Regions from separate parts of the Brachybacterium sp. SYSU DS0246 genome, predicted to be linked through region 2. Evidence: riboswitches for the same ligand, from Rfam matches in the RefSeq annotation. Region 2 holds a riboswitch; each other region holds the start of a gene.
What was found. Region 2 has a riboswitch for thiamine pyrophosphate ahead of thiO (glycine oxidase ThiO). Riboswitches for the same ligand answer to the same signal wherever they lie in the genome.

Region 1 (6,661 bases), on a different contig from region 2:
GTCGAGGAAGGGGCCGACCTGATCGTCGGGGAGACCTTCTACTACGCCGAGGAGGCGCTGACCGCGCTCGAGGTCGCCAAGGCCTCCGGCCTGCCCGTGGTGATCACTCTCGCCCCGATGGCGTTCCAGGAGATGGCCGAGGGCGCCGGGATCGTCGAGACCGCACAGCGCCTCGAGCAGGCCGGGGCCGACGTGGTGGGTCTGAACTGCTTCCGCGGGCCGGCGACGATGCTGCCGTGGCTGCGCGAGATCCGCGAGGCCGTGGACTGCCACGTCGGCGCCCTGCCGATCCCGTACCGCACCACGGAGGAGGAGCCGACGTTCTTCAACCTCTCCGACCCCGCCGCGGCCGTCCCCTCCCCGCACGGGCGCACCTTCCCCACCGCCCTGGATCCGCTGCTGACCAACCGCTACGAGATCAGCGCCTTCGCCCGTGAGGCGCTGGAGCTGGGCGTGAACTACCTCGGGGTGTGCTGCGGCGCAGCCCCGATCCACATCCGCGAGGTCGCCGAGGCCGTCGGCCGCACCACCGAGGCGAGCCGCTACTCCGAGCGCATGGAGAACCACTTCATGTACGGCAGCAACGAGCGTCTCCCGGAGCACATCGTCGGCCTGGGCTCGCGCGCCTGAGCGTCGGCCCCGGGCAGGTTCGGGTCCAGCCCGACGAGGCTCCAGGCTTCGCCCGAAGAGCTCTTGACTCGGCCCGACGTCGCTCGGGGCTCCGCCCGGCGCGAGGGCTTGAGCTTCCAACGATCGCGGGCCGGAGCAGTCGATCATCGGCGCGGAATATCGGATACTGCCAGTGACCGGACACCACCGGAGGAAAGGAGCAGGACGATGACCAGCACGCCGCACGAGCACTCCCCCGAGGCCCCGCTCGAGGACGCCCTGGACCAGGAGGTCGATGCCCTGCCGGACGACGGGACCACGGACGCCCTCGGCTCCGAGGAGCTCGGCTCCGTCACCTCCGCGTACGCCGATCCAGCGGATGTCCTCGACCAGCGCCGCGAGGTCCCGCTCGACGAGGACTACGCCCCCGAGGCGACCGGTGAGGACGGCTCCGAGGACAGTGCCTTCGGGGCCGACGACGGCGCCTTCGACTCCGAGTGAACGGCGCCCCGCCAAAGCAGCGTGACGCCGCTCGCTGACCGGCGGGACCGTCGGCCCACCTGATCGGCGCGACCGTCGGCCCACCTGATCGGCGAGACCGTCGGTCCACCTGATCGCTTGATCTCCGACCCATCGGTCATGCGGAGTCTCGTCGCGTGATCGGTGACCCTCCGGGGATCGACGTGGGCGATCACGGCCCCGCTCAGCCGCCCCGGGACCCGGCCCCAGCGCCGGGCCCGGGGCGGCTCCTGCTGTGTCGGGGTAAGGTCGTCGTCGACACGGGGTGCCCCGCCAGGGGCTGAGATCACACCCGACGAACCTGATCGAGTTAGCGCTCGCGGAGGGATGTCTGCGTCACTGCGCCGCTCGCCGCGTGGCGAGCGCGCCTCGAGGTCGGGCCCCGGGTCACCGGATCGGGAGCTCCCATCCGGACGGATCGACCGACGAGGAGAAGTCCCGATGTCCACCTCTTTCACCGACGACCTCCGTGGGGCCAGCGAACCCACCTGGTCCCGGGCCGTCCAGCACCGCTTCGTGGCGGAGCTCCACGGCGGGTCGATCCCCGACGAGGTGATGGCCGGATACCTGATCCAGGACCATCGCTTCCTCGACAGCTTCCTGGTGCTCCTGGGCGCCGGCATCGCCGAGGCCCCCACGTTCGAGGCCCGGCTGCGGCTGTCGCAGTTCGTCGGCGAGGTCGCCGGGGACGAGAACACCTACTTCCTGCGCGCGTTCGAGTCTCTGGGCGTGAGCGAGCATGACCGCGCAACCGTCCCGGACACGCTGGCGACCACCGGCTTCACCACCATCTTCCGCGAAGCCGCCGAGACCCGGGACTATGCCGCGATCCTCGCCGTGCTGGTGGTCACCGAATGGCTCTACCACGACTGGGCCGCCGCCGCTCCGGGCCCGCGGCCGAGCAGCTTCGTCCACTCCGAATGGATCGACCTCCACGACAACCCGGACTTCGCCGGTTTCGTCAGCTTCCTGCGCGCCGAGCTCGACGCAGCAGGTCCCGGCAGCCCCGAGCGGGCCCGGGAGTTCTTCGAGCGCACCGTCGCCCTCGAGCTCGACTTCTTCGAGCAGTCCTACCTCCACCCGTTCACTGGGGAGGCACGATGAGTCTGTTCGAGGATCTCAGGTCCGCCGCCCTGCCCGATTGGGACGATTACACCCGCCACCCGTTCGTCGAGCAGCTCGGCGCGGGCATCCTGCCGCTCGCCGCATTCCAGGACTACCTGGTCCAGGACTACCTGTTCCTCGTCCAGTTCGCCCGGGCCAACGCGCTGGCCGCTTTCAAGAGCCGACGGCTCGAGGACATCCAGCACTCCGCCGATGCCCTCGCGACGACCCTGGCCGAGACCGAGCTGCATGTGCGGCTCACCGCGAGCTGGGGCATCGATCGCGCGCAGCTGGACGCCGCACCCGAGAAGCAGGCCACCGTCGCCTACACCCGGTACGTGCTCGACTGCGGGCAGGTCGGGGACCAGCTCGACCTGAATGTGGCCCTGGCGCCCTGCGCGATCGGGTACGCCGAGATCGGCGCTCGCCTGGCTCCCCGGCTCGAGGAGCGGCCCGACCACCCCTACCGGGACTGGATCGCCGAGTACGCGAGCGAGGAGTTCCAGCAGGCCGCGCGCGACGCCATCGCCCACCTCGACGTCCTGGCGGCGCGGTCCCTCACCGAGCAGCGATTCGAGGAGGTGGCCACGGTGTTCCGCACCGCGACCCGGCTCGAATCCGCCTTCTGGCAGCAGGCGCTGGACGGCGCCGCCGCCTGAGCAGGCCCGGTGGGCCGTGCCTCGGCGCGGCCCACCGTCGCCCGCCGGGTTCGCCGACGCAATCCGTCGGGCGTCCGGCTCAGCCGATCAGGATCCCGGCGATCGCCGCGCTCATGAGGTTGGCCAGCGTGCCGCCGAGGATCGCCTTCATCCCCAGCTCGGCGATCTCGGAGCGCCGGTTGGGAGCGAGCCCGCCCAATCCGCCGAGGAGGATGCCCAGAGAGCTGAAGTTGGCGAAGCCGGTCAGGGCGAAGGTGGTGACCGCGGCGGTCTTGTCGCTGAAGGTTCCGGCCTCGGGGCCGAAACTGGAGAAGGCGACGAACTCGTTGAGCACGACCTTCTGGCCGACGTAGCTGCCGGAGCGGACGGCTTCGTCCCACGGCACGCCCACCATGGCCATCACGGGAGCGAACACCCAGCCCAGGATCTGCTCGAACGTGAGGTCCCCGGCGCCGAACCAGCCGCCGACCGTGCCGATCAGTAGGTTCACCAGCGCGATCAGGGAGATGAAGGCCAACAGCATGGCGCCGACGGTCGCGGCCAGCCGCAGGCCGTCAGCGGCGCCGCCCGCCGCGGCGTCGATGACGTTGCCGTACTTCAGCTCACCGAGGTCCTCCTCCTCGTCCACGTCGGCGGAGGGGTCCTCGGTCTCAGCGGTGGTGCCGTCGGCGGCCGTCGCCGTCGTCCCGTCGGCGCCCGCCGTGACGGTGCGATCGGTGGTCCCGCCGGCGGTTGCACCGACCGCTGCGGCCGCTCCCCCAGCCCGGCGGGTCTTCGCGCTGCTGCTGGCCTGGACCAGCGCAGCCTCACGGGCGACGGCCTCGGGGTCGTCCTCGGGCACCAGGATCTTGGCCATCAGCAGTGCGCCCGGGGCGGCCATGAAGCTGGCCGCGATGAGGTACTCCAGTGGCGCGCCGAGCAGCGAGTAGCCGACGAGCACGGAGCCCGCGACGGTCGAGAGGCCGCCGACCATCACCGCGAACAGGCCCGAGCGGGAGAGTCGCTTGATGTAGGGGCGGATGACCAGCGGCGCCTCGGTCTGGCCCACGAAGATGTTCGCGGCCGCGTTGACGGATTCGGCGTGGCTCGTACCCAGCAGCTTGCCCAGGCCCCCGCCCATCCAGGCCACGACCTTGGGCAGGATCTTCCAGTGGTAGAGCACAGCGGTCAGCGAGGCGAAGAAGACGATCACCGGCAGCACCTGGAGGGCGAAGACGCTCCCCTCCTCAGGCAGGAGAGGCCCGAAGAGGAAGGAGATCCCCTCGCCGGAGGTGTCGATGATGGCCTGGAAGCCGGTCGAGACCTGTTGCAGGGCCCACTGGCCCGGTCCCCAGTACAGGACCAGCACGCCGAATCCGACCTGGAGGCCGAGTGCCCCCAGGACGGTGCGCAGGCGGATCGCCCGGCGGTTGCTGGAGAAGGCGAGAGCGATCAGCAGCAGGCCTGCCATCCCTCCGATGCCCCAGAGCAGGTCGACCATCGCTCTCACCTCACAGAAGCAGATCAGGAATATATGCCGCGGTCGCAGGCGCCAGTGTAGGGGTCGCCGGGACGTGCGCCTGCCGTGGCTGGGCCCGTACGTGGCGGGGTCCTCGTCCGGCTGAGGCAGACGCGCCGCCGGGCGGCCGCCGGCTCAAGCGAGCGCCCGGACGATCGTCACCAGCGCACCGGCGACGGCCAGGACCACCACGACCCTCATCATCGTCGGCCCGGAGAAGCGCCCGGCAAGCCGCTGGCCGACGACGGTGCCACCCAGGATGGCTGCGATGGTCACGAGCCAGCCGCCGATGCCGAACGACGGCAGGGCCCACTTCGCGGCGAGGGACACGATGCAGATCACGGCGAAGTGCGCCTGGATCGAGGCCGCGAACCCACGGTGCTCCCATCCCGTGGCGATCGCGTAGACCGCCACGGCCGGGCCGCCGACGCCCGCGGTGACGTTCATGAAGCCCGACGCCGTGCCGAATGCCGAGCTGACCGTCATCGAGTCCTCGAGCCGTCCCGAGCGGAAGAACACGGTGACAGCGATCGCCACGAGGACCGATACCCCCACCAGCACGGCGAGCGGATCCGCCGGCAGCACCAGCAGCACGAGCGCTCCGATGCCGATGCCCACCAGGGAGAACGGCGTGAAGCGCAGCAGACGCCGCCACTGGACGTCGCGGCGCAGGAGCCAGAGGTTCACGGACGAGGACACCAGTCCGCAGAGGTTCGTGACCAGGACGCCCTCGAACGCCCCGAGCGTCAGCACCAGGAAGGGAGCGACGACCAGGGCGAACCCCATGCCGGTCAGCCGCTGCAGTCCCGCCCCGACGCCGACGATCACGGCGAGCAGGGTCAGGGCGGTGAGCGTCACCCGAGCCAGCCTACGGCGGCACGGTCGCCGGGACGACGACTGTCCACCCCTCCATCGGTCACACGACACCGTGCTATTGACTATGGTGTGTGGCGCACACTATCGTGTGGGTTATGAGCGATGCCTTCGAGACTCACCTGCAGGAGCTGCGGCGCGGCACGATCGTGCTCGCCTGCCTCCAGCTGCTGCGCACACCCGGATACGGCTACGGACTGCTGCTGGATCTGGAACGCCACGGCTTCGCCACGGACGCCAACACCCTCTACCCGCTGCTGCGCCGCCTCGAGAAGCAGGGCCACCTCGCCAGCGAGTGGAACACCGACGAGGCGCGCCCGCGCAAGTTCTACCGCACCTCGGCCGAGGGCATCCGCCTGGCCGAGACCCTCACCACGGAGTGGCTCGCGCTGACCGACGCGATCACCTCCCTCACCGACGACGACCGCCCGGACCAGGAGCACTGAGATGACCACCCCAGCCACCCCGTCACTGACCCAGCGGTACATCGCCGCGACGACCAGGTCCCTCCCTCCCGAGGCGCAGGACGACGTGCGGGCCGAACTCGAGGCATCGATCGCCGACGCGGTCGAGACTCGCACCGAGCAGGGCGAGGACCCCGCCGAGGCGGAGCGCGCCGTGCTCACCGAGCTGGGCGACCCCGCGGCCCTCGCCGCCGGCTACACGGACCAGCCCTTGCAGCTCATCGGCCCGCGCCACTTCCTGGCCTGGTGGAGACTGCTGAAGCTGCTGCTGATGATCGTCCCGGCCTGCGTCGTCGGCGGCGTCGCCCTGGGGCAGGCTCTGGCCGGCGCATCGTTCGGCGACATCATCGGCGAGGCGATTCCCCTGGGGATCTCGGTGATCCTGCACCTGTGCTTCTGGGTGACCTTCGTGTTCGCCGTGCTCGAGCGCACCGGCGCGGAGGCCACCAGCACATGGGACGTCGACCAGCTGCCCGAGGCCCCCTCGGACGGCACCTCCCGCAGCGAGCTCGTCGCCTCGCTGGTGTTCCTCGCCCTGAGCGCGGCCTTGCTCTTCTGGGACCGTTTCCGCGGGTTCGTGTGGACCGACGGGGAGAAGCTCGCCGTGCTGCACCCGGACCTGTGGCCCTGGGGCGTCGCTGCCCTGCTGGGGCTGATCGCACTGGAGACCGCACTGGCCCTCGCGGTGTACGTGCGGGGGCGCTGGACGGCGGCCCTGGCCACCCTCAACTCCGCGCTGGCACTGCTGTTCGTGGGGTGGGCGCTGTCGCTGCTGGTACGCCAGGAGCTGGTGAACCCGGCTCTGGTGGACGTGATCACCCGGGAGAGCGATCTGGCACCGGGCGCGCTGCGCACCCTGGCCATCGTGACCGCGTTCGCGATCGTGGCGGTCTCGATCTGGGACATCGTCGACGGCTGGCGGAAGACCCGGCGGG
Region 2 (6,661 bases):
TCGGGATCCTGGCGCTGATCGGTTTCATCATCCAGCGGGTGAGGGGCTCGCGCGAAGTCACCGACGGCGAGGAGAAGGCCTTCGGCGAGGGCGGGGACCGGGCCGAAAAGACAGCCCTCGACGAGGGTGAGGTCCGAGCCGAGGAGCCGGCTGGCGACGAGGGCGACGGCCGGCGCCGGACACAGAGCGAGGACGCGCCTGTCGCCGGGGCCGACGGCACGGGCGGCGCCAGGGTCGACGGTACGGGCGACACCGGCCCCGACGGCACGGGCGGTGCCGGGCCCGACTCAGCGGCCCGGCCCGGCTCAGCGGCCGGGCCCGGCTCGGGTGCCGGTCGCCACAGCGGTGCCGACCCTGAGCGCGCGCGGCCTACATTGGAGAGATGAGCACCTCGCACGACCCCGTCGAGGACGGTCGCACCGGGGCCGGCGCCCCCGTCGGCCGGGCCGGACCCGCAGGGGACGTCGGCCGCTGGTTCTCCACCGCCGCCGCTCCCGTCGGCCGCTCCCCCGCCCCGGCCCCTTCCCGGCGCCACGGACGTCGGGCCGCCTGGGGACCGATGGCCAGCGCGCAGTACGGGCTCGAGAGTCCGACGGCGGACATCGAGGCGGGTCTCGACCTGCTGCGCGGAGCGCCGGTGGCGGTGCTGACCGGTGCGGGGATGTCCACCGGTTCGGGACTGCCGGACTACCGCGGCCGCGACGCCGTACCCCGCTCACCGATGACGTATCAGGAGTTCATGGGCCATGACCTGGCCCGCCGCCGCTACTGGGCGCGCTCCACCGTCGGCTGGGAGCAGTTCGCCCGTGCCCGGCCCGGCCCCGCGCATCACCTGCTGGCCGCCCTCGCCGGCCCCGCGTTCCCCACCACCGGGGTAATCACCCAGAACGTCGATGGGCTCCACCAGGCGGCCGGCTCCCATCCGGTGATCGACCTGCACGGTCGCCTGGACCGGGTGCGCTGCCAGCAGTGCGACACCCTCACCTCCCGCGCGACGCTGCACTCACGGATGCTGGTGATGAATCCGGAGCTGGCGGCGCGGCTGCCGGAGCTGGCGGCCGACGCCGCCCAGGCGCCCGACGGGGACGCCGAGGTGGACCGCACCAGCAGGTTCCGCTATCCGGGCTGCCCGTTGTGCGGCGGGATCCTCAAGCCCGACGTGGTGTTCTTCGGCGAGTCCGCGCGGCCCGAGGTGGTCGCGGCGGCGTTCGCAGCGCTCGAGGCGGCCGACGCGCTGCTGGTGCTCGGCTCGAGCCTCTCGGTGCAGTCGGGACTGCGTTTCGTGCGCGCCGCCGGCCGACAGGGAAAGCCGGTGGTCATCCTCAACGACGGCCCCACCCGAGCGGACCCCGACGCCACGGTGCGCCTGCACGGGCGGATCGAGGAGGTGCTCGCCGTGTGGGCGCGAGCGACCGGGGCCGGGTCCGGTTCCTGACAGGTCGGCCCGGGGTCAGCGGCCCTGCCCGGCGTCAGCCGCCCTGCGCAGGGTCAGCGGCCCCGCGGGCTCCAGGCCGAATAGCCGCCCTCGAGGTGCCGCAGGCGCCCTTCGCGCCCGTGCCAGGATCCGCGCAGCCGTTCCAGGGCCCGGGCTGAGCGTGACCCGGCCTGGCAGTACAGGACGGTCTCGGTACCCAGCGTGCCGTCGGGAAGCGCGTCCGCGCCATGCTCGAGGATCTCCCCGACCGGCACGTGCACGGCCCCCTCGATGGTGCCGGCGGCGACCTCCCAGTCCTCGCGCACATCGATCAGCGTGATCCCCGCGCTCCGGGCGAGCAGCTCCCGCAGAGCGGAGGCATCGAGGGTCTCCTCCGGCCCCGGACCGCCGCTGTGGCACGCGGGGTCCGCGGCGGCCGGGACCTGCACCCGGGTGGCCGGGGTGCGATCCGGGTCCGGCTCCAGGCGCAGCGTGCGCGAGCTGCTGGTGGCCTCGTCCCACAGCAGCAGTCGCCCCACCAGGGGGTCGCCGGTGCCGGTGACCAGCTGGATCACCTGGGCGGCCATGATCGTCCCCAGCAGTCCGGGCAGGGAGCCCAGCACGCCCGCCTCGGCGCAGGAGGGTGCGTCCCCGGGGGCCGGGGGTTCGGGGAACAGGTCGCGGTAGTGGGCGCCGCGGCCGGGCCAGAACACGCTGGCCTGTCCCTGGCCGCGCAGCACGGCCGCCCACACCATCGGCACCCCGGTGATCTCGCTGGCATCGGCGACCACGTAGCGGGTGGCGAAGTTGTCCGAGCCGTCCACGACCACGTCGTAGCGCCCGACGAGGTCGACAGCACCCTCCGGGCTGAGCCGCTGGTGGTGCGCCTCGACGGCGACCTCGGGGTTCAGCCGCTGGGCGGCGCGGGCGGCCGATGCGACCTTCGGGGTGCCGACGTCCTCAGTGCCGTGGATGACCTGGCGATGGAGGTTGGAGACGTCGACGTCGTCGTCATCGACGATGCCGATCGTGCCGATCCCGGCTCCGGCGAGATAGCTCAGCGCCGGGCTGCCCAGGCCGCCGGCCCCGATCAGCAGCACCCGCGCCGCGCGCAGGCGGCGCTGGCCCAGGGTGCCGATCTGGTCGAGGGTGATCTGGCGCCGGTAGCGCTCGATCTGCTCCGCCGTCAGCTCGGGGCCGGGTTCGGCGAGCGGTGGGAGCCTCTGGCCGTGGGATACGGCGGCCGACGGGCTGCGGTCGGGGACGGCCCTCACCATGACTCGGCCATCCGTCCGGTCGCGGCGGGCGCCCCGGCCGCGCCGACCGCCTCGCCGTTCCCGGCATCGCCGGCGTCGGTCTCGATGAGCCCCTCGAAGCTGGAGGAGGCCAGCGCCAGGCGGCGCTGCGGGATCCGTCCGGCCCCGGCGGCGGCGCGACCCGCGCGCACGGCCCAGTCCATCGCCCGGGCCATGGCCTCGGGGTCCTGGGCGCGGGTGACGGCGCTGGCCACGAGCACGGCGTCGCATCCCAGCTCCATGGCCAGCGCCGCGTCCGAGGCGGTGCCGATCCCGGCGTCGAGCACGATCGGAACGCTGGCCTGGGCGGTGATCAGCTCGATGTTGTGCGGGTTCAGGATGCCCAGTCCCGTCCCGATCGGTGAGCCGAGCGGCATCACCGCGGCGGCGCCGGCGTCGGCGAGGTGACGGGCCAGCACGGGATCGTCGGTGGTGTAGGGCAGCACGGTGAAGCCGCGCCGGACCAGCTCGGCGGTCGCCTCGACCAGTTCGATGCCGTCGGGCAGCAGGGTGTCCTCGTCGGCGATGACCTCGAGCTTGATCCAGTTCGTCTCCAGCGCTTCACGGGCGAGCTCCGCGGTGAGGATGGCGTCGCGGGCGCTGAAGCAGCCGGCGGTGTTGGGCAGCACCTTGATCCCGAGCCGCTCGAGCAGCGTGAACACCGAGTTGCCGGTGGCCGCGGAGAAGCGGCGCATCGCGACGGTGGTCAGCGCGGTGCCGGAGGCGACCAGGGCGCGTTCGAGCGCGGCGAGGTCGGTGGCCCCGCCGGTGCCCATGATCAGGCGCGATGTCAGGGGCGTGCCGGCGATGGTGAAGGAGTCGTCGGCGAGGTCGGGACGTGCGGAGGGGCGGGTCATGGGTCAGCCTCCCTGCACGGCGGTGACGAACTCGCAGCGCGCGCCATCGGGCACGGGCGTCGTGGCCCAGCGGGTGCGGGGCACGACGGTGTCGTCCAGGGCGACGGCGACGCCGAGCGGACTGCCGTCGCTCGCGCGGCCGTCCTCGCCGATCTCCTGGCCGAGGCGGGAGCTGACCAGGTCGCGGACGGTGCTTCCCGGCGGGAGTGCGACCTCGTCGCCGTTGACGGTCAGGGACAGATTCATGGGTTCTCCTGGGCGGATGAGGCGGTGGCGCTGGGTACGGGGGATGGCGGGAGGGACGCCGTCGGCGGTGGGATGGTGAAGCGTTCGGGCCGGACCGCGTCGAGCAGCTGCGAGCGGGGCGCGGCGGGGTCCTCGAGCAGCTCGGCGGTGCGCTGGGCGGCCCAGGCGGACAGCAGGATCCCGTGGCGGTGGTAGCCGGTCGAGACGATCACGCGGTCATCGCCGGGCACGGGGCCCAGCAGCGGGAGGTCATCGGGGGTGCCGGGGCGTGCCCGGGTGGTGACCTCGACCAGTTCGGTCTCCCGCACGGACGGGGCGATCTCGATCGCGTCCTGGAGCAGCTGGTGGACGCCGCCGGTGGAGGTGCCGGCGAGGTCGTCCTCGCGGCTGGTGGCACCGATGACCAGGTGGCGATCGGCGCGCGGGACCAGGTAGACGGATCGTCCCCGCACGGTGGCGCGCACGGTGCGGGCCACCAGGTTGTCCTCGCCCGGGGCCAGCAGCGAGGTCGGCACGCGCACGCGCAGGATGTCGCCGTGGACGGGGCGCAGGGCGAGGTCGAGGCGGCGGTGCGGGCCCGCGATCTCTCCCGCACCGAGCCCTGCGGCCAGCACGATCCTCTCGGCGTCGATCTCCTCGAGCGAGGTGAGGCGGCGACGGTGGATGGGAACGGCGGGGCCGTCCCCGGGTCCGCCCGCTCCGGCCAGGATGTCCTGGACGGCGGCGGCCAGGCGCCGCGGGTCGACCTGGTGGTCGTGCTCGATCAGCTGCGCGCCGGCGATGCCGCGGGCCAGGGCGGGCTCGAGACGGCGCAGCTCCCGGGGCGGGAGCTCGCGGACGGCCGCTCCGGTGGAGCGCTGGATCTCGGCCAGGTCGCGCAGCGCGGCGGCGTCGGCGTGGTCCCGCCCGATGACCACGGTCGAATCGTCCCGGTAGCCGGGGTCCACGCTGGTGCGCGCGGCGAGGCGGCTCGCGAGATCGCGGTGCGCCTGGGAGGCCTCGCGCATTATGGCCCACAGCGGGCCCTGCCCGACCTGGATCTCCGCGGCGGGGGCGAGCATCCCGGCGGCCGCGAACGTGGCCCCGTCGGCGACCCCCTCGGCGTGGATCTCCACGCGGTGACCACGCGCTCGCAGCTCGGCGGCGGTGAGCAGGCCGACGATGCCCGCGCCGATGACGGCGACATGCATGGCACGCATCCTGAGATTCCTCCTGACGGCGGCATGATCCGCATCCAGTGCTGGTGGTCGGCGCGCTGCGCCCTCTCAGCCCGGCGTCTCGGGCTCCCACGGAACCCCTCGAGTCTACGCGCCGGCGCAGACGCCGACGAGCCGGCGGGCCAGTGCCTGCGGCACGGTGCCGGCGGCACGGCGCCGGCAGGCCGGAGATTCCGGGTCCCGGTCACGCTCTGTGCCAGGCTGTGCCCATGAACGCTCACTCGTCGGCGACCAGCGAGGCCGGTGCCCGGCGCCGCGAAGCCCTGCGCGCCTCCCGCCTGTACGTCTGCGTCGATCTCTCGCGCGGGCTCGAGGGCCTGCTGGCTTTCGCCGAGGCCGCCTTCCGCGGCGGGGTGGACATCCTGCAGGTGCGGGACAAGGCGGCCGAGGCCCGCGCCGAGGTCGAGGCCCTGCGGGCGCTGCGGCCGATCGCCGACGCGCACGGCACGCTGCTGGCGGCCAATGACCGGGCCGACGTCGCCGCGCTGGCCGGCGCGGACATCCTCCACCTCGGCCAGGGCGACCTGAGCACGCTGGATGCCCGTGCGCTGCTGGGCCGGGACGTCCTGATCGGCCGCTCGACCCGCACCACGGAGCAGATGGAGGCGGCCGACGCCGATGCGGGCCTGGACTACTTCTGCACCGGTCCGGTGTGGGCGACGCCGACGAAGCCGGACCGCGCCCCCGTCGGCCTCGACCTGCCGCGCGCCGCCGCCCGGCGGACGGGGGAGGCGAAGCCGTTCTTCGCCATCGGCGGAGTCGACGCGGAGCGTGTCCCCGAGCTGCTCGCCGTCGGCGCCGAGCGGATCGTGGTGGTCCGCGCCGTGACCGAGGCCGACGATCCCGAGGCAGCGGCCCGGACGCTGCGGGACGCCCTCACGAGCTGACCGGCGCTGAGACGTCCTCACGAGCTGAGGGGTCCCGCGGAAGCCTCTGACCAGCGGGATGGGCCGCGCGCGGGGGCCGGCGAATCCTGCGGGAGGCGCTCAGGAGACGACGGCCGCGGCGAGTGCGACCAGGTCGCCCGCGTCGACGGGCCGGAACTCCAGCGGCGGGTCCTCGGCGGCCGGGTCCAGCGCCTCCATCGTGAGCACCTCGCTGCCGGTGACATACACGCTGACCTGCTGCACGCTGTCGTCGTCGGTGTGCACGGTGGTCAGCACGCTCTGGGCACGGGTGTCGGCGAGCCGGGCGGCGAGCGGGTGTCCCGAGGCGAGCTCGGTGCGGCGCACGGTGACCGGGGCGCCGCCCTGGCCGGCGACGGAGCTCGGGTCGATCAGCGTGGCGATCCGGGCGGGGACCTGCTCGACCCGCAACGGCGTGAAGTGGTGGATGCCCGACGGGGTCACTTCCTCCTCGAGCACACCAGTTTCATGGACGTAGTAGTACGCGCGGCTGACCAGCGGGCCGCTCTCGGACTGCACCGTGCGCTCCGCGGTGGCGAATCGCGCGGCGGTGCGGCGCAGCAGCTGGCAGCCGCGGAGCTCGGTGCCGGCCACCCATCGCAGCCGCCCGGTCGCCCCGTCCCGGGCAGCATTCACCCGCCCGTCGGCGATCAGCGAGCGCAGTCCGACGTCGGCCGCGACGGCGGCCTGGTCGGGGCGCTGGTCGAGCCAGGGCATGGCGGTGAAC
Region 3 (6,661 bases), on a different contig from region 2:
TGTGAGCTCTGCGCCCGCACCCCCGCCCCTGCCTCTGAACGCCTCCGGCCACCTGCCCGTGGGCGACGGGCACGAGATCTGGTGGGAGGAGAGCGGCACACCCGACGGCGTGCCCGTGCTCTACCTCCACGGCGGCCCGGGGAGCGGACTGAGTCCCGGGTACCGCCGCAGCGCTCCCTCTGATCGCTGCCGGATCGTCGGCCTCTCCCAGCGGGGCGCCGGGGCCTCGACCCCGTCGGCCGGAGCCCCCGGTCCCGTCGACCTCGGTGCGAACACCACCGCGCACCTGGTCGCCGACATCGAGGCACTCCGCGAGCACCTCGGCATCGACGCCTGGATCGTCGAGGGCGTCTCGTGGGGCAGCACGCTCGCCCTCGCCTACGCCCAGGCGCATCCGGACCGGGTGCTCGGAGTGGTCCTCTTCGCCGTCACCAGCACCTCGCGGCGCGAGGTCGACTGGATCACCGAAGGGATCGGAGCCGTGTTCCCCGAGGCCTGGGATCGGTTCGCCGGCTTCGCCGAGACGCACGGCGACTTCGATCGACGCGACACCTCACCGGCGCGGGTACGACTGGTCGAGGCCTACCGTCATCTGCTCGAGGGCGACGATCCCGATCTCGTCGACGCCGCGGCCGAGGCCTGGATGACCTGGGAGGACGAGCACATCCGCATCGGCACCGGCTCCACCGAGATCGCGACTCCGCCCGCGGACCTCACCGACGAGCAGCGACGTGAGCGCCGTACCATCGCCCGCCTCGTCACCCACTACTGGGCCCACGACGGGTTCGTCGCCGACTGGGCCGCGCGCTGGGGCGGCGTGCCGGGTGCCGGCCTGCTGGGCGGTATGGGCCGCCTGGCCGGCGTCCCGGGCGTGCTGATCCACGGCCGACGCGACGTCTCCGGCCCCGCCGTGACCGCGTGGGAGCTGCATCGTGCCTGGCCGGGCAGCGAACTGGTGATCATCGAGGACGAGGGCCACGGTGGGCCGCGGATGGTCGAGCAGTGGCGGGCCGCCGTCGCGCGACTGGCGGCGACGGCGGGAACGCCGCAAGCTCCCGAGCAGTAATGTGGTGACCATGCCTGAACCCGTGATCCACCCAGCGGCGTCGGCTCCGGACCCGGAGACCGGCGCCGTGCTGCGACGCTCCGTCGTGCCCGACATCGACCCCCGCACGCTCTACCTGCTCGCGAAGCTCCGCCAGGACGTCTTCACCATGGAGCAGAAGGCCACCGACCCGGACCTCGACGGTCGCGACCTCGAGGCCACGACCACCCTGCTGTGGATCGAGGTGCCCGGGCCGGAGGCCGAGGCCGCCGGGCTGGAGCGCGAACCCGCCGCGCACATCCGCGTCCTCCACGAACCCGGCGGCGTGCTGCGCATCGGCCGGCTCGCCGTGCGGGCCGCGAACCGTCGCGACGGCTTCGGGCGCCGCATCATGCGCGCGGCGCTGGACGTGGCCCGCGAGCAGGCGCCGCAGGCCGAGGTGCGCATCGACGCCCAGGCCTACCTCGAGACGTGGTACCAGTCGATGGGCTACGAGACCGTCGGCGGCCTGTTCATGGAGGCAGGCATCGAGCACGTGCCGATGGTCTACCGCCATCCGGCGGACTGATCAGTCCTCGCGTCGGGCCGCGTGCTCCTCGATCAGCGTGATCATCTCGCCGCGCTCGAAGAACCGGGCCGTCTCCAGCGCGTCCGGGGAGCCCAGGCCCGGGTCCGCCCCGGCCTCGAGCAGTGCCACGGCGACGTCCGTGTAGCCCTTGAACGCGGCCCCGGCCAGCGGGGACTGACGGCGGTCGTTCAGCAGGTCGACGTCGGCCCCGCGGGCGGCGAGCTCGCGCACCAGCTCGGCGTGGCCGTGGTAGGCGGCGAGCATGAGGGCGCTGTTGCCGGAGGCGTCGCGCAGATTGGCGGGGGCGCCCCGGTCGATCAGCGGCAGCAGGCCGTCACCGTCCCCGCGCCGAGCGGCATCGAGCATCGAGTTGGCCAGGGCGATCACCTCCTCGTCCTCGGAGGCGGGCACGTCGGGCCGGGTGGAGGGCTGGGGCTGGATGTCGTCGTTCACGGTGCCAGGCTAGACCAGCAGCTCCGCGATCGCGGGCCAGATCAGCAGCGCCACCGCGATCGCCGCGCCGAGCACGTCGGCCGGCCCGAACCGGCTGGGTTCGGTCCAGGTGCGCCGCGTCGCGGTCGCGAAGCCGCGGGCGTCCATCGCCAGCGCCTGCTGCTCGGCGCTGCGCAGGGTGTCGACCAGCAGGGCGAGCGTCGCCCCGGCCAGCAGCCGCGGCGAGGCGGCCGTGCCCAGCCCGCGCTGGATCCGGGTGCGCAGGATGATCTCCCACTGCCGCCCGAGGTGCCCGACTCGCACCAGCGCGACCACGGAGGCCGCGACCGGCCTGGCGGGCAGTCTCAGCCGGCCTCCGAGGGCGTCGCCGAGGGCGGTCACCTCCACGCTGCCCAGGGCCAGCACCCCCGGCGCGACGAACATCATGATCCGGGCCGCCTCCTTCAGCCCCAGCAGCCAGGCGTCCCCGGACAGCGCCGGCGCGTCCCCCAGCAGGGCGGTGGTCCAGGCCAGCCCGGCGGCCGAGAGCAGGATCGGGGTCAGCCGCAGCGCCGCGCCGCGCAGCGTGCGCACCGCCAGTGGGCCCAGCAGCACCAGCGGCAGCAGCGCGAGCAGACCGCCCTGCCAGGTCTGGATCGCGAACGAGCCGATGGCGGCGAGGATGCCGATCAGGCAGAGGGTCAGCGGGTTCAGGGCGTCGGCCGGGATCCGGCGGCGCGGCGGGGGAGGATCCCCGTGCTCTGAACCCGGCAGCTCGATCCGGTGATCGGCCCGGGCGATGAGCTCGGGGTCGTGGGTCGCGGCCAGCACCGCGCCGCCGCGCGCGGCGGCCTCCTCGAGCAGGTCCAGCACGGCGCCGCGGCGGCGCGCGTCCAGCCCGACCGTCGGCTCGTCGAGGACCAGCAGGTCGGGCTGCTGGGCGAGGGCGGCCGCGAGTGCGGTGCGGCGCTGCTCCCCGCCGGAGAGCCGGTAGGGGTTGGCCCCGGCGAGATGGGCGAGGCCGGCGCGCTCCAGGAGCTCGTCCGCGAGGTGCTCGTCGTCGGCCCACGGAGAGGCCAGCAGCTCCTCGCGCACGGTGGCGGCGACGAATGAATGCTCCGGATCCTGGGGGACGACGGCGATGCGCTCGCGATCCGGGCGCCGGACGGTGCCGGTCGCGGGGCGCATCGCCCCCAGCAGGGCGCGGACGACGGTCGTCTTGCCGGCGCCGCTGGGCCCGGTCAGCACCGTCAGCTGCCCGGCCCGCGCCTCGAGGCCGACGGGGATCGTGACGCCCCGGCGCGGCACGGTGACCTCCTCGAGGGAGGCGACCACCGTCCCGGGATCGCTCCCGCTCGGACGCCGCGGAGACGGCCCGGCATCCGCCGGCGCCTCCCGCCCCGCCAGCACTCCGGCCTCCTCGAGCAGATCGCTCTGGGCGGCCAGCACCGTCCGCGGGTCCCCGTCGGCGAGGATCCGGGCCTGCTCGCCGAGGACCACCAGGCGGTCCACGTGATCCAGCCAGGGCTCGATCCGGTGCTCCGCGACGACCAGGGTGCGGCCCTCGGCGCTGGCCAGGATCGCCGAGCGCACCTGCTCGGCGGTCTCGGCGTCGAGCATGCTCGTGGGCTCGTCCAGCAGCAGCATGTCCGGGCCGAGCGCGAGGGCGCCGGCCAGGGCGATGCGCTGCTGCTGCCCGCCGGAGGCCTCCAGCGGGTCGCGCGAGGGCTCCAGGTCCACCTGCGCGGCATCCAGCGCCGCCGCGGCGCGCCGGTGGATCTCCGGCCGGGGCAGGGCCGCGTTCTCGGGCCCGAAGGCGGCATCGCGGCCCACGGTCGCGGCCACCAGCGCGTGCGCGGGATTCTGCAGCAGCAGGCCGCGCTCTCCGGGCCGGGACGAGACCGCCATGTGCCCCGAGAGCTCGCCGGCCTCCTCATCGAGAAGACCGGCGAGGGCGCGCAGCACCGTCGATTTCCCGCTTCCGCTCGCGCCGGCGAGCAGCACGCGCTGACCGGCGGGGATGCTCAGGTCGAGGTCGGCGACCGTCGGCTCCCGCCGCGAGTTCGGGCGCCAGCTGACCCGGGACAGCGCAAGCGCGGCCCCGGCGGCGGACTCCCTGGTTCTCACGCCGCAGTCCTCACGCCGCGGCGGCGCGGGCGTGCTCCCGTCCCGCGGCGAGTGAATCCACCGCGCCGGTGGCCACCAGGGCACGGGTCGCGGCCCAGCCCAGGCCGCCGCCCAGCGCGGCGCCGGAGACGAGGAAGAACCCGAGCAGGATCAGGGCGAAGGGCCAGCTCATCTCGGGGTAGTAGGCGAAGCGCTCCCAGATCCATTCCAGGCCGCCGGCGAGGACTCCGCCGAGGACCGCCACCGGGAGCGTGAAGCGGCGGTACGCGGTCAGCGCGACGGCGAGCTCGACGCCGCCGCCCTGCAGCAGGCCGGAGACCACGGTGCCCCAGCCCCACTGGCCGCCCAGCAGCATCTCGAGGCATGCCGCGATCATCTCGGCCAGCAGCGCCGCGCCGGGCTTGAGGACGATCAGGGCGGCGAGGACGGCGGGCAGGAACCAGATGCCCACCAGCAGACCCTCGGCGGGGCGGAACGCCATCGTCAGCGGGCTGATCAGGGTGTAGAGCTGGCCGTACCCCAGGAACGCGACGCCGAAGGCTGCCCCGATCATGACGGTGACCAGCAGATCAATGGTGCGAAAGCGTGTCATCACTTCTCCTTCCTCTCACGGAAGGGGCGCACGGCATCATCGATGCCGCACGGATATCCCGACTCCCTACGCCGGTGTGAACCGGATCAGGTTCGAGGGTCTGCGCAGGTTCGCGCACTCTCAGCACCCCGTTGGTGCTCCCCTGTCAGTGGATGACCGGCACTCAGGATACTCCCTCGGCGGTGGCGTCAGCGCCGCGCCCGGATCGCCTGGTCGATGGCCGCGGCCGTCGCCTCGGGGTCCTCGGGCGTCAGCAGATACCCGGTGCCCTCGCGGCCGACGATCTCGACCATGGTCCCCGGCCGGGTGACGACCATGCGGTAGGACTGCCGCGTCTCACCGCCGGTCAGCAGCTTCCGGTCGCCGACGGGCCGCAGCTCCTCGGGCCGGGCGGGGGTCACCATGCCGCGGCGCCATCCGTAGCCGCCGAGGCTCGCCCCGACGGCAGGCTGCGGCACGATGCGGTACTGGACGGTGCGGAAGCCGGCCAGCGGCCACGTCGGGCGCGGCAGGAAACCGCCGAGGCTCACCGTAAGGCCGCGGTCGTCGACGATGAAGCGCGTGTGCTGGCCCATCCAGGTCCACAGCGCCAGCAGTGCGAACACCCCGGCGGCCGGCGGCACGGCGGCCACGAGGCCGCGCTGGGCCAGCACCAGCGCCAGGACCGCACCGAACAGCAGGGTCAGGGCGATGCGGGTCCACCCGACCCAGGAGGGCCTGGTGGTGCCGACGTAGAACGGCGCCTCGGGCCTCACGGGATCCTCACCGTCGTGCTCACCAGATCGACACCCGCTCCTCGGGGGCGCGGTACATCCCGTCGCCCTCGCGCACGCCGAAGGCGCTGTGGAACTCGTCGAGATGGCCCGCGACCGTGTTGCAGCGGAACTCCATCGGCGCGTGCGGGTCCACCGCGAGCCGGCGGATCGCCTCCTGCGTGCGGTTCTTGCCCCGCCACACCGTCGCCCACGACAGGAAGATGCGCTGCAGACCGGTGTACCCGTCCAGCTCGGCCGCGGCCTCCTCGGCGGACCTGCTGGCCAGGTACGCCTTCACGGCGATGGAGAGACCGCCGAGGTCGCCGATGTTCTCGCCGATGGTGAGGGCGCCGTTGACGCGGTGGGAGTCGTCGAGGTCGCGCGGGGAGAGCTCGGAGTACTGGGCGATGAGGGTGGCGGCGCGGTCGTCGAAGGCCTGACGGTCCTCGGCCGTCCACCAGGTGACCAGGTTGCCGTCCCCGTCGTACTTCGAGCCCTGGTCGTCGAAGCCGTGGCCGACCTCGTGGCCGATGACCGCGCCGATGCCGCCGAAGTTCACGGCGTCCTCCGCCTCGCCGTCGAAGAACGGCGGCTGCAGGATGGCGGCGGGGAAGACGATCTCGTTGCGCCCGGGGTTGTAGTAGGCGTTGACCGTCTGCGGCGTCATGTGCCACTCGGTCTCGTCGATGGGGCCGCCGACCTTGGCGTACTCGTAGTCGGCGTCGAAGCGGCGTGCGGCGCGCGCGGTGGCGACCAGGTCGCCGGGGACCACCTCGAGCCCGTCGTACTCGCGCCAGCGCTCGGGGTAGCCGATCTTGGGGGTGAACTTCTCGAGCTTGGCCAGCGCCTTCTCCCGGGTGGCCGGCGTCATCCACTCCAGGGTCCCGATCGAGCTGCGGTAGGCCTCCAGCAGAGCATCGACCAGTGCGGTCATGCGCTCCTTGTGGGCCGGCGGGAAGTGGCGGTCGACGTACTCGCGGCCGACGGCGAAGCCCACGGCGCCCTCGACGAAGGCGACGCCGCGCTTCCAGCGCTCGCGCAGCTCCTCGGCGCCGGAGAGCACCTTTCCGAAGAAGGCGAAGTCCTCCTCGACGATGGCCGCGGGCAGGTAGGGGGCGTACGAGGAGACGGCGTGGAGGGCC

Region 1: linked by a shared signal. The riboswitch ahead of AC5020_RS01180 (TenA family protein) and the one ahead of thiO (glycine oxidase ThiO) in region 2 are both predicted to bind thiamine pyrophosphate.
Region 3: linked by a shared signal. The riboswitch ahead of AC5020_RS05305 (ECF transporter S component) and the one ahead of thiO (glycine oxidase ThiO) in region 2 are both predicted to bind thiamine pyrophosphate.

The regions. Positions count from the first base shown of each region.
Region 1 is NZ_JBZXYT010000002.1:17,025-23,685, reverse strand. Features, by position in the region: gene AC5020_RS01190 (homocysteine S-methyltransferase family protein) at 1-630, shown strand, start outside; gene AC5020_RS01185 (Rv3202a family protein) at 838-1,110, shown strand; TPP riboswitch at 1,380-1,473, shown strand; gene AC5020_RS01180 (TenA family protein) at 1,570-2,232, shown strand; gene AC5020_RS01175 (TenA family protein) at 2,229-2,891, shown strand; gene AC5020_RS01170 (NupC/NupG family nucleoside CNT transporter) at 2,971-4,371, opposite strand; gene AC5020_RS01165 (TSUP family transporter) at 4,525-5,247, opposite strand; gene AC5020_RS01160 (PadR family transcriptional regulator) at 5,361-5,708, shown strand; gene AC5020_RS01155 (permease prefix domain 1-containing protein) at 5,710-6,661, shown strand, end outside.
Region 2 is NZ_JBZXYT010000011.1:6,088-12,748, forward strand. Features, by position in the region: gene AC5020_RS07040 (DedA family protein) at 1-386, shown strand, start outside; gene AC5020_RS07045 (NAD-dependent protein deacetylase) at 383-1,435, shown strand; gene AC5020_RS07050 (ThiF family adenylyltransferase) at 1,489-2,691, opposite strand; gene AC5020_RS07055 (thiazole synthase) at 2,685-3,566, opposite strand; gene thiS (sulfur carrier protein ThiS) at 3,570-3,812, opposite strand; gene thiO (glycine oxidase ThiO) at 3,809-5,011, opposite strand; TPP riboswitch at 5,006-5,112, opposite strand; gene thiE (thiamine phosphate synthase) at 5,239-5,916, shown strand; gene AC5020_RS07075 (hypothetical protein) at 6,016-6,661, opposite strand, start outside.
Region 3 is NZ_JBZXYT010000007.1:122,517-129,177, forward strand. Features, by position in the region: gene AC5020_RS05280 (Fpg/Nei family DNA glycosylase) at 1-5, shown strand, start outside; gene AC5020_RS05285 (alpha/beta fold hydrolase) at 2-1,066, shown strand; gene AC5020_RS05290 (GNAT family N-acetyltransferase) at 1,077-1,613, shown strand; gene AC5020_RS05295 (ankyrin repeat domain-containing protein) at 1,614-2,066, opposite strand; gene AC5020_RS05300 (ATP-binding cassette domain-containing protein) at 2,076-4,172, opposite strand; gene AC5020_RS05305 (ECF transporter S component) at 4,183-4,764, opposite strand; TPP riboswitch at 4,811-4,918, opposite strand; gene AC5020_RS05310 (glycosyltransferase) at 4,953-5,519, opposite strand; gene AC5020_RS05315 (M13 family metallopeptidase) at 5,539-6,661, opposite strand, start outside.